Regions from separate parts of the Micromonospora sp. CNZ296 genome, predicted to be linked through region 2. Evidence: riboswitches for the same ligand, from Rfam matches in the RefSeq annotation. Region 2 holds a riboswitch; each other region holds the start of a gene.
What was found. Region 2 has a riboswitch for cobalamin ahead of FB455_RS04315 (ribonucleoside-diphosphate reductase subunit alpha). Riboswitches for the same ligand answer to the same signal wherever they lie in the genome.
Positions count from the first base shown of each region.

Region 1: it holds a riboswitch for cobalamin, as region 2 does, so the genes downstream of both, FB455_RS15340 (peptidase) here and FB455_RS04315 (ribonucleoside-diphosphate reductase subunit alpha) in region 2, are expected to answer to the same signal.
Region 3: it holds a riboswitch for cobalamin, as region 2 does, so the genes downstream of both, FB455_RS32800 (magnesium chelatase subunit D family protein) here and FB455_RS04315 (ribonucleoside-diphosphate reductase subunit alpha) in region 2, are expected to answer to the same signal.

Region 1 covers NZ_VISW01000008.1:87,497-90,765, forward strand. The annotation lists gene FB455_RS15330 (beta-1,3-glucanase family protein) at 1-158, shown strand, start outside; gene FB455_RS15335 (alkaline phosphatase PhoX) at 334-1,494, shown strand; cobalamin riboswitch at 1,624-1,759, shown strand; gene FB455_RS15340 (peptidase) at 1,859-2,902, shown strand; gene FB455_RS15345 (hypothetical protein) at 2,938-3,269, shown strand, end outside.
Region 2 covers NZ_VISW01000002.1:321,239-324,507, forward strand. The annotation lists gene FB455_RS04315 (ribonucleoside-diphosphate reductase subunit alpha) at 1-1,369, opposite strand, end outside; cobalamin riboswitch at 1,486-1,700, opposite strand; gene FB455_RS04320 (PrsW family glutamic-type intramembrane protease) at 1,821-2,666, shown strand; gene FB455_RS04325 (LysE family translocator) at 2,758-3,269, opposite strand, start outside.
Region 3 covers NZ_VISW01000036.1:21,253-24,521, forward strand. The annotation lists gene FB455_RS32790 (cobalt-precorrin-4/precorrin-4 C(11)-methyltransferase) at 1-88, opposite strand, end outside; gene FB455_RS32795 (bifunctional cobalt-precorrin-7 (C(5))-methyltransferase/cobalt-precorrin-6B (C(15))-methyltransferase) at 85-1,293, opposite strand; cobalamin riboswitch at 1,348-1,491, shown strand; gene FB455_RS32800 (magnesium chelatase subunit D family protein) at 1,539-3,269, shown strand, end outside.

The sequences.
Region 1 (3,269 bases), on a different contig from region 2:
CCGGCGCCCAGCAGTTCACCCTGAACGCGGCCGGAGACCTGGTCAACCTCCAGGCCGGCAAGTGCGTCGACATCAAGGACTGGAACGGCAACGACGGCGCGAGGCTCCAGCTCTGGGACTGCGGGGGCACGGCCAACCAGAAGTGGCGCAAGGGCTGACCAGCCATGCGAACGGTGGCGGGGGCCGACCGCGAGTCGCTCCCGTCACCGGCAGGCGACGGACGAGACGGCCGACACGACGCCGCGCACCGAGGCGTCCATCGACGTTCATCCAACAGATCGATGTGCGTAAGCTCCGCCCGGTCAGATCTGGGGAACCTACCGAGGAGGTTCCATGGATCGTCGAGCAATGCTGCGGGCCACTGTCGTCGGTGCGGGCGCTGTCGCGCTGCCGTTCACCGCGTGGTCGGCGGCGTACGGAGCCCCGGCGCAGAACGCGGCGGGCCCCTACGGTGGGCTCCAGCCCGCCGACGCCAACGGCATCCAGTTGCCGGCCGGCTTCACCAGCTCGATCGTCGCACGATCCCGTCGGACGGTGCCGGGGACGTCGTACACCTGGCACGACGCTCCGGACGGTGGCGCCGTGTTCCCGAACGGCACCGGCTGGATCTACGTGTCGAACTCCGAGGTGTCAGCCGGTGCGGGCGGCGGTGCCTCACGCCTCGTCTTCGACTCCAGCGGCACCGTGGTCGGGGCGTCGCGGATCCTCTCCGGAACCAACAACAACTGCGCCGGGGGCAAGACACCGTGGAACACCTGGCTCTCCTGCGAGGAGGTGTCCCTGGGCCGGGTCTTCGAGACGTACCCCCTCGGCGGGACCGCCGTGGCGCGTCCCGCGCTGGGCCGGTTCAAGCACGAGGCGGCCGCGGCCGACCCGGTCCGCCGGGTCGTCTACCTGACCGAGGACGAGACCGACGGCAAGTTCTACCGGTTCGTGCCGACCACCTGGGGCGACCTCTCCGCCGGAACCCTCCAGGTCTTCCGCGCCGGTACGGCGACCTCCGGCACGTTCACCTGGGCCACGGTGCCCGACCCGGACGGCTCGCCCACCCCGACCCGGCAGCAGGTGTCCGGCGCGAAGACGTTCAACGGCGGCGAGGGCTGTCACTACGCGGATGACACCGTCTGGTTCACCACGAAGGGCGACAACCGCGTGTGGCAGGTCAACCTGGCCGCCGGCACGTACGAGCTCGCCTACGACGACAACCTGGTCAGTCCGGGCACCCCTCCGCTGACCGGGGTCGACAACATCACCGGGTCCACTGCCGGTGACCTGTACGTCGCGGAGGACGGCGGGAACATGGAGATCTGCATGATCACGCCCGACGACAAGATCTCGGTCTTCCTGCGGATCACCGGACAGAGCGGTTCGGAGATCACCGGGCCGGCGTTCACCCCGGCGGGGGACCGGCTGTACTTCTCGTCGCAACGCGGCACGACCGGCTCGTCCTCCGGCGGCATCACCTACTGCGTCACCGGACCGTTCCGCCGATGACCGGCTCCCGGCCCCGCTGACAGTGACCACGCGGTCGAGGACGCCCGGTCTTCACCGGGCGTCCTGCCGGCCGTCACGGCACGTGTCCGGTTCCTGGCGCATTGACATCGGCGCTCCGGCCACAGCAGACTGTCGCGACAACTGAACCACCGCGTGTACGTGCGGGGGAAGACCGGTCGAAATCCGGCGCTGGCCCGCAACGGTAGGCCGCCCAGAGAGATCTGCGGCGGCGAGCCCGAATACCCGTCGTACGCGTGTATCCGCTCCCCACCCGTCGTGGCCCACGGGTCGGAGTCCCGGTCGACGCGGCGTTGCCGCGGTCGTCCGGGCTTTCGACGACCGCCGGGCCGGAAAGGCGCTTCCGATGGTCGTCCGCCGAAGCCGGCACCGCCTGCTCGCGCTCCTCTGCGGCGTACTCGCCGCTCTCACCCTCACCACACCCGCCGTCGCCGCCCCCGAGCGCGCCGCCCTCACCCGCCCGGAGGCCGCCGGCGGCTGGCTCGCCCGGCAACTCGTCGACGGCGAACGCTTCGAGGCGGTCTTCGACGGTGTCGTGTACCCCGACCAGGGGCTGACCCTCGACGCCGTGTTCGCCTTCGCCGCCACCGGCGTCGCCGACGACCACGGCGCCGACGCGCTGGCCTGGGTCACCCGGCCGGACATCCGCGACGGCTACCTCGGCGACGGCGTCTCCGAGGCGTACGCGGGTGCGACCGCCAAGCTCGCCCTCGCCGTGCAGGTGCGCGGCGGCGACCCGGCCGACGTCGGCGGGGTGGACCTGATCGCCCGGCTGCGCTCGCTCCAGACGCCGGCCGGCAGGTTCAGCGACCGGTCCGCGTACGGCGACTACAGCAACGCGTTCAGCCAATCCTTCGCGCTGCTGGCGCTGGACCGTACGGCGGCCGGGGCGCCACCGGCGGCGGCCGCCTGGCTCGCCGGCACCCGGTGCCCGGACGGCGGTTACCCGCTGCTGCCCGCGCAACCGGTCTGCACGTCCGACGTGGACGCCACCGCGCTCGCGGCACAGGCGCTGCGCGCCGCGGACCGTCCGGCCGACGCCGCCGCCGGGCTGCGCTGGCTGGTGTCCGTTCAGCGCGCCGACGGCGGCTTCGCCAACGCGGGCGGCACGCCGAACGCCAACAGCACCGGCCTCGCCGCGCAGGCCCTGCGCGACGGCCACCGGCTGCCGGCCTGGGCGCGGGCCCGGGCATTCCTCGCCGGACTCCAGGTCGGCTGCGCCGGGGCGCCGGCCGACCGGGGCGCTGTCGACTTCGACGGCGGCGGCTTCGACCCGGCCACCGCACCCCGGGCGACCGCCCAGGCCGTCCTCGGTCTAACCGGGATCGGGTACGCCCGTCTGTCCGCCGCCGGCGCCGACCCCGGCGCACCGGCACTCGCCTGCCCGTGAACCCCTTCGCCGCGCACCCGATCATAGGAGGATCCGTGTTCCGTCACCGTTCCACAGTCCGCACCTGGCTGGCCGGCCTGCTGGCCGCCGTCGTCGCCGGCGTCGCGCTGACCGCAGTCGAACCCGCGCCCCGGGCGGCGCACGCCGCCGCCTGCACCGGCACCTCGGGAGTCACTGTGGTCGTCGACTTCGCCGCGCTCGGCGGCGGCGTCCAGGTCGCCTGTGCGCCGGGCGATCCGGCCACCGGCCTGGCCGCGCTCCAGGCCGCCGGCTTCACAGTCACCGGCACCGCCCGCTGGGGCCTGGCCTTCGTCTGCCGGATCAACGGCAAGCCCACCGCCGCGACGGAGCCGTGCGTCAACACCCC
Region 2 (3,269 bases):
CGGCGGTCTCGGTGTCGTCGTTCACCTCCAGGATCTCCGTGCACAGGTTGGACAGGTGGATCACGTTGCCCGGCTCACCGGTCTGGTTGGACAGCCGGTTCGCGGCGTCCTTGAACGTCATCCAGCCGTTGCCGGTCTGCGCGAGCGTGCGCATCATCCGCCCGTACAGATCCCGGGCCCGCACCGTGCGGACCGCGTTCTTCTCCGCCGCCCGGTACGCGGCGTCGAACGCCTCGCCGTACAGGTCGGGCAGTTCCGGGGCGTCCGACGGGTCGACCAGCGACCACTCGCCGTCGGCCTCGACCCGGCGCATGAACTCGTCCGGGATCCAGTTGGCCAGGTTGAGGTTGTGCGTACGCCGCGACTCCTCGCCGGTGTTGTCCCGCAGCTCCAGGAACTCCTCCACGTCCGGGTGCCACGGCTCCAGGTAGACGCAGGCCGCGCCCTTGCGCCGGCCGCCCTGGTTGACCGCGGCCACCCCGGCGTCGAGCGTCTTGAGGAACGGCACGATGCCGTTGGACCGGCCGTTGGTGCCCCGGATCAGCGCGCCCCGGCCGCGCACCCGCGACCAGGCGATGCCGATGCCGCCGGAGAACTTCGACAGCTTCGCCACCTGGTGGTACCGCTCGTAGATCGAGTCCAGCTCGTCGCGCGGCGAGTCGACCAGGAAGCACGACGACATCTGGGTGTGCCGGGTGCCGGAGTTGAACAGCGTGGGGGAGCTGGGCAGGTAGGCCAGACTGGACATCAGCCGGTAGAACCCGACCGCCTCGCCGGGGGTGCGGGACAGCCCGCACGCCACCCGCAGCAGCCAGTACTGCGGCGTCTCCACCACCAGCCGCGACTGCGGGTGCCGCAGCAGGTAGCGGTCGGCCACCGTGCGCAGTCCGAAGTACTCGAACCGCAGGTCGCCGTCCGGGTCCACGGCGTCGTCGAGCTTGCGGGCGTGCCGGGCCACGAACGCGGCCGTCTCGTCGCCGATCAGTCCCAGCCCGTGCGCGTAGGCGATCGACTGGCTGAAGCTCGCCACGCCCTGTCCGCGGACCTCCTTGTCCACGTACCCGGCGAGCAACCGCGCCGCCAGCTTCGAGTACTGCGGCTCCTCGCCGATCAGCTCCGCCGCGGTCTGGATCGACAACCGGTCCAGCTCGGCGGTGGTCGCCCCGTCGTAGAGCCCGCTGATCGTCTTCGTGGCCACCCGCAGCGGGTCCACCTCGTCCAGGTCGGCGACCCAGCGCTCGACCGCCCGGACGATCTTGCCGACGTCCACCGGCTCGGTGTCGCCGTCCCGCTTGCGTACCCGCATCGCCGGCCGGCGGGTCTCGGACCCGCCGGTTCCGGACGGGGGACTCTCCTGCACGACAGTCATGACCTCTCCTCGCTGTCACCGTCTGGAGACGGCGGGAGACGCCAACGGGCGCGGCGCACGGCCGGCCCGGCTGCTGGCGTCGGTCGTCCCGCGCGACCTCCGGCCGCCGTACGCGGAGGCGTACGGCGCGCTGGCAGGTCTTCGGACTCGCGGGCCCGACCGGGGTCGCCGGTCGCCTACCGGCCGTCGCTTCCCAGGCCGGTGGCCCAGTGCTGTTGACGGCTGTCGTTCCCACTCACCGCTGCGGGGCAGTCCCGGATTCCCACCGGGTTCCCTCTTGCCTCGGCCCCGCCCCGGAGGGTTCGGCCGAACCAGCTGCGGCAACACCATATATGGCGGTGAGGGCTTGCGTGCAACACCAGATGTCGTGTCGGCGTGTCGGAATGATCTCACTGTCCACAGTGCCTACCCCCGATTCCGGCGCGAGCCGGCGGGCGCGATACTCGGCGGTATGGGGAATACCGGACGCCGCTGGGCGTGGGTGGCGGTCCTGCTCGTCGGCGTCGGGCTTCATCTGCTGGTGCTGGAGACACTCGCCGGCACCGGGACCGTCACGTTCGTCCCGGCGCTGATCGTGCTCGGCGCGTGCGTCGCGCCCGCCACGTTCCTGGCCTTCGCCCAGGGACGGCCGGCCCGCCGCCCGGTCCCCGGCTCCGTCGTCGGCGTCGCCGCGCTCCTCGGCGGCGTGGTCGGCGTGGTCGCCGCCGGCTGGCTGGAGTACGGCACCCTGCACCGCCTCGGCGTCCTGCCGATGGCGCTCGTCGGCCTGGCCGAGGAGACCGCCAAACTGATCGTGCCGGCCGGCATCCTGCTGCTGTGGCGGCGGCACCCGTCCCCGGCGCAGGGCCTGGTGATCGGCGTGGCCTCCGGCGCCGGGTTCGCCGCGCTGGAGACCATGGGCTACGCGTTCGCCGCGTTCGTCGGGTCGGAGGGCAACCTCGGCTCGGTCGAGCGGACGCTGCTGGTACGCGGTCTCACCGCGCCCGCCGCGCACCTGGCCTGGACCGGGCTGACCGCCGCCGCGCTGTTCACGTTCGCCGCCGCGCCCGGCGGCCGGAAGCTGGCGGCGTTCCTGCTCACCTTCGCCGCCGCCGTCACGCTGCACACCTGCTGGGACACGTTCGGCACCCAGCCCGCGTACGTGTTCATCGGCGCCGTGTCGCTGGGCTGGGTGCTGCTGCGCCTGCACCTGGACCGCGAGCGGCCGCCCGCGTCCGGGACGCCGGCGGAGCCGAACCGGGACCGGCCTCATGATCATCGCCAGTTCGCCGAGGTGGCGGGGTCGGAGCACTTCTGATGCCGCCACCTCGGCGTGATGGAGTCGATCAACCGGCCCGGGCATTGCCGACCCCCGACCAGCCGACGCCCGCACCGCGCCCCGGTGCGTCTCAGCCGGCGGCCAGCCGGACGCCGAGCGCGACGAAGGCGACAGCGCAGAGCCGGTCGACGCGCCGTGACCAGCGGCTGTCGCCCCACCGCCTGGCGAACCGCCCGGCGCCCACCCCGAGCGCCAGGTCCACGGCGAGTTGCACCGCGACGAACAGCGCCCCGAGCAGCACCAGCTGCGCCGCCACCGGGCCCGCCTCGGGCCGGACGAACTGCGGCAGGAACGCCACACTGAACAGGATCATCTTCGGGTTGAGCAGGTTCGTCAGCAGCCCGCGCCGGAACGCCCGCCCGGCGCCGCCGTCCGGCCGGTCCGCCGGTGCGCCGGGCCGGGCGGTGCCGCGCAGCGCCCGCAGGCCCAGCACGATCAGGTACGCCGCACCGGCCCACCGGATCGCGGTGAACAGCACAGGGGACGCGGCGATCAGCGTGGCGAGCCCGGCCACCACGGCGGCGACGTGCACCGCCTCCCCGGCGGCGACCCCGAGCGCGGCCACCGCGCCCGCCCGTGGGC
Region 3 (3,269 bases), on a different contig from region 2:
ACACGTCGGCGGACTCGAGCAGGCGTACCGCGCGGAGGGTGAGCAGGTCGGCGGCGCCGGGCCCGGCCCCGACGAAATGGACGGTCATGAATCTCCCTTGACGATGGACCACTGGCTGACTGCCCGTGCGGGCGTCCAGCCGGTGAAGCCGCCGAGCGGTTCGGCGCGTTCGACGTGCAGGCGGACGAGTTCACCGCCGCGCCGGCTGTGCTGCTCCAGCAGCACCGCCTCGGTCTCGGCGGTGACACCGTGCACGACGAGCCGTCCACCGGCGCCGAGCGCATCCCAGCAGGTGTCCAGCACGCCGGGGACGGTGGCCCCGCCGCCGACGAACACCGCGTCGGGACGGTCCAGGCCGGACAGGGCCCCGGGCGCCGAACCCTCGACCAGACACAGACCCGGCACGCCGAGGGCAGCGGCGTTGCGGTGCACCAGCGCGGCCCGGTCGGAGCGGGGCTCCACCGCGATCGTCCGTGCCGTCGGCCAGGCCCGCATCCACTCCACACCGATCGAGCCGCTGCCGGCGCCGACGTCCCACAGCAGCTGACCGGGCGCGGGCGCGAGCCGGGCCAGGGCACTGGCCCGCAGGTCACGTTTGGTGATCTGCCCGCCGTGCTCGAACGCGTCGTCGGGCAACACGCCGCCCGAGGCCCAGCCCGGACCGGCACCGCGAGCTTCGACAGCGAGAACGTTCAACCGCGGCACGTCGTTCAGGTCCCACCCGGCCGCGGTGGTCGCGGTACACGACTCACCGGCGGCACCGAGGTCACCGAGCACGACCAGCCTGGACTGCCCCCAACCGAGCCCGGTCAGCACCGCGGCCACGGCCGCGGGTGTCGTCTCGTCGCTGGACAGCACGAGCAGCCGGCGCCCGGCCGAGAGCGCAGGCACGATCAGCCGTAGGTCCCGGCCGACCAGGCTGACCGTGGTGACGGACTCGGCCGGCCATCCGAGACGTGCTCGGGCGAGGGCTACCGAGGAGACCCCGGGCACGATCGTCACGCGCTCCGGGCCCAGGACGTCCAGCAGCGTCGTGCCGATACCCGACACGAGCGGGTCGCCGGAGGCCAGCACGACAACCGGCCCTCGCGCGGAGGCGAGCACACCTGGCAGATTGTCCCGCAGCGGCGACGGCCACGCCACGCGCTGCTGGCCGTCGACGGGCGGCACCGCCTCGAGGTGCCGCCGCCCGCCGAGCAGCGTCGCGGCCGCCCGCACCAGCGCCCGGGACGGCTCCGGCAGACCCACCCACCCGTCAGCCCCGATCCCCACCACGGTCACCCGCTCCTCCATGGAGATGCACCCTAGCCGCCCACCGGCCCTTGCCCCGGCCACCGGGGCGTCTATGGTGATGCACAGGTTCGAGGTGCCCCACGACCGTGGTCGCGGGGAGAATCTGGGAAGCCGGTGAGAATCCGGCACAGGGCCCGCTGCGGTGATCCAGGCATTGACCTGGGAAGTCCGAAGACCGGCCTCGATCCGATCCACGGCGCATGCCGCGTCGTGGACCGCCATGGCAGATCGAGCGGGAGCCCTACATGCCAGCGCAGTACCCCTTTTGTGCCGTCGTCGGCGCCGACGACATGACTCTCGCCCTCACCCTGGTCGCGATCGATCCGCTCATCGGCGGTGTCCTGATCCGCGGGGAGAAGGGCACTGCCAAGACCACTACCGTGCGCGGCCTCGCCGAGGTGCTCCCGGCGGTACGGGTCTATGCGGGCGACCGGTTCTCCATCGACCCGGACGATCCCTCGGCGGTCTGCCCCGACGGGCCGTTCGACGTGCCCACGCCCGTCGTCGAACGGCCGGTACGCCTCGTCGAACTACCCGTCGGAGCCGGCGACGACCGGGTGACCGGATCGCTGAAGCTCGATGCCGCGCTGCGAGACGGCGTCGTCGCGTTCGAGCCTGGCCTGCTGGCCCGGGCCCATCGTGGCCTGCTGTACGTCGACGAGGTCAACCTGCTGCCGGACCACCTGGTCGACCTGCTGCTCGACGCCGCGGCGACCGGCCGGGTCAGCGTCGAACGCGACGGTGTCTCGGTCGAGCATGCCTCCCGGTTCGTGTTGATCGGCACGATGAACCCGGAGGAGGGCGAACTGCGCCCGCAGCTGCTCGACCGGTTCGGCCTGACGGTCGAGGTCGCCGCCCCGCGTGACCCCGTCCTGCGGGTGCAGGCGGTCCGCCGCCGGCTCGCATTCGACGCCGACCCGGAGGGCTTCGCCACACGCTGGGCCGGCGAGCAGGAAGCCCTGCGCACCCGGCTGGCCGCCGCCCGGCGCTCGCTGGCCGGTGTCGTGCTCGACGACGAGACGCTGACCAGGATCGCCGAGCTGTGCGCCGCGTTCGACGTGGACGGCCTGCGTGCGGACCTCGTCACCGCTCGCGCCGCCGCGGCGCACGCGGCCTGGCGGGGACGTACGCGAGTGACACTCGAGGACATCCGCATCGCCGCCCGTCTCGCGCTGCCGCACCGCCGCCGCCGCAACCCCTTCGACGAGCCCGGCCTGGACCAGGACCGCCTGGACGACCTACTCGGCCACAACGACCCCGACCCCGGACCCGACGGTCCCGGCGGCGGTCTGCCCGACGACACCGGGCACGACGGATCGGCCGGGGACGTGCCCGGCTCTCCCGGCGAGAGCCCGCCCGTACCGGAGCCCGAACGGCAGGCCGCCACATCGATGGCATCCGCGGGCGAGCCCGCACGTGCCCGCTTGCTGGTCGTGAAAGGAACCGGCGACGGTCAGGCCGGCCGGCGGTCCCGGGCACGAACACCGCAGGGCCGTGTCGCCGGGCAGCGGCGGCGCACGTCCGGCGACGGCCGGCTGCACCTGCCGGGCACCATCACCGCGGCGGCGCCGCATCAGCATTCCCGGGGTGGCTTGACCGGCGGTCGCGGCCTCGCGCTCGTGCCCGGCGACCTGCGCCGGGCCGAGACCGTCGGGCGCGAGTCGAACCTCGTGCTGCTGTGCGTGGACGCGTCCGGTTCGATGGCGGCCCGCCGCCGCATGGAGCAGGTCAAGACCGCTGTGCTGTCGCTGCTGCTGGACGCCTACCGCCGCCGGGACAAGGTCGCACTGGTGACGTTCCGCCGGCACACCGCCGAGGTCGTCCTGCCACCGACCGGCTCGGTCGACGTCGCCTCCCGCCGCCTGGCCGACCTACCGGCCGGTGGCCGGACCCCGCTCGCGGAGGGCCTGGAACGCAGTGGGGAGGTGCTGCGCCGGGAGGCGCTGCGCGACCCGTCCCGCCGGCCCCTGCTCGTC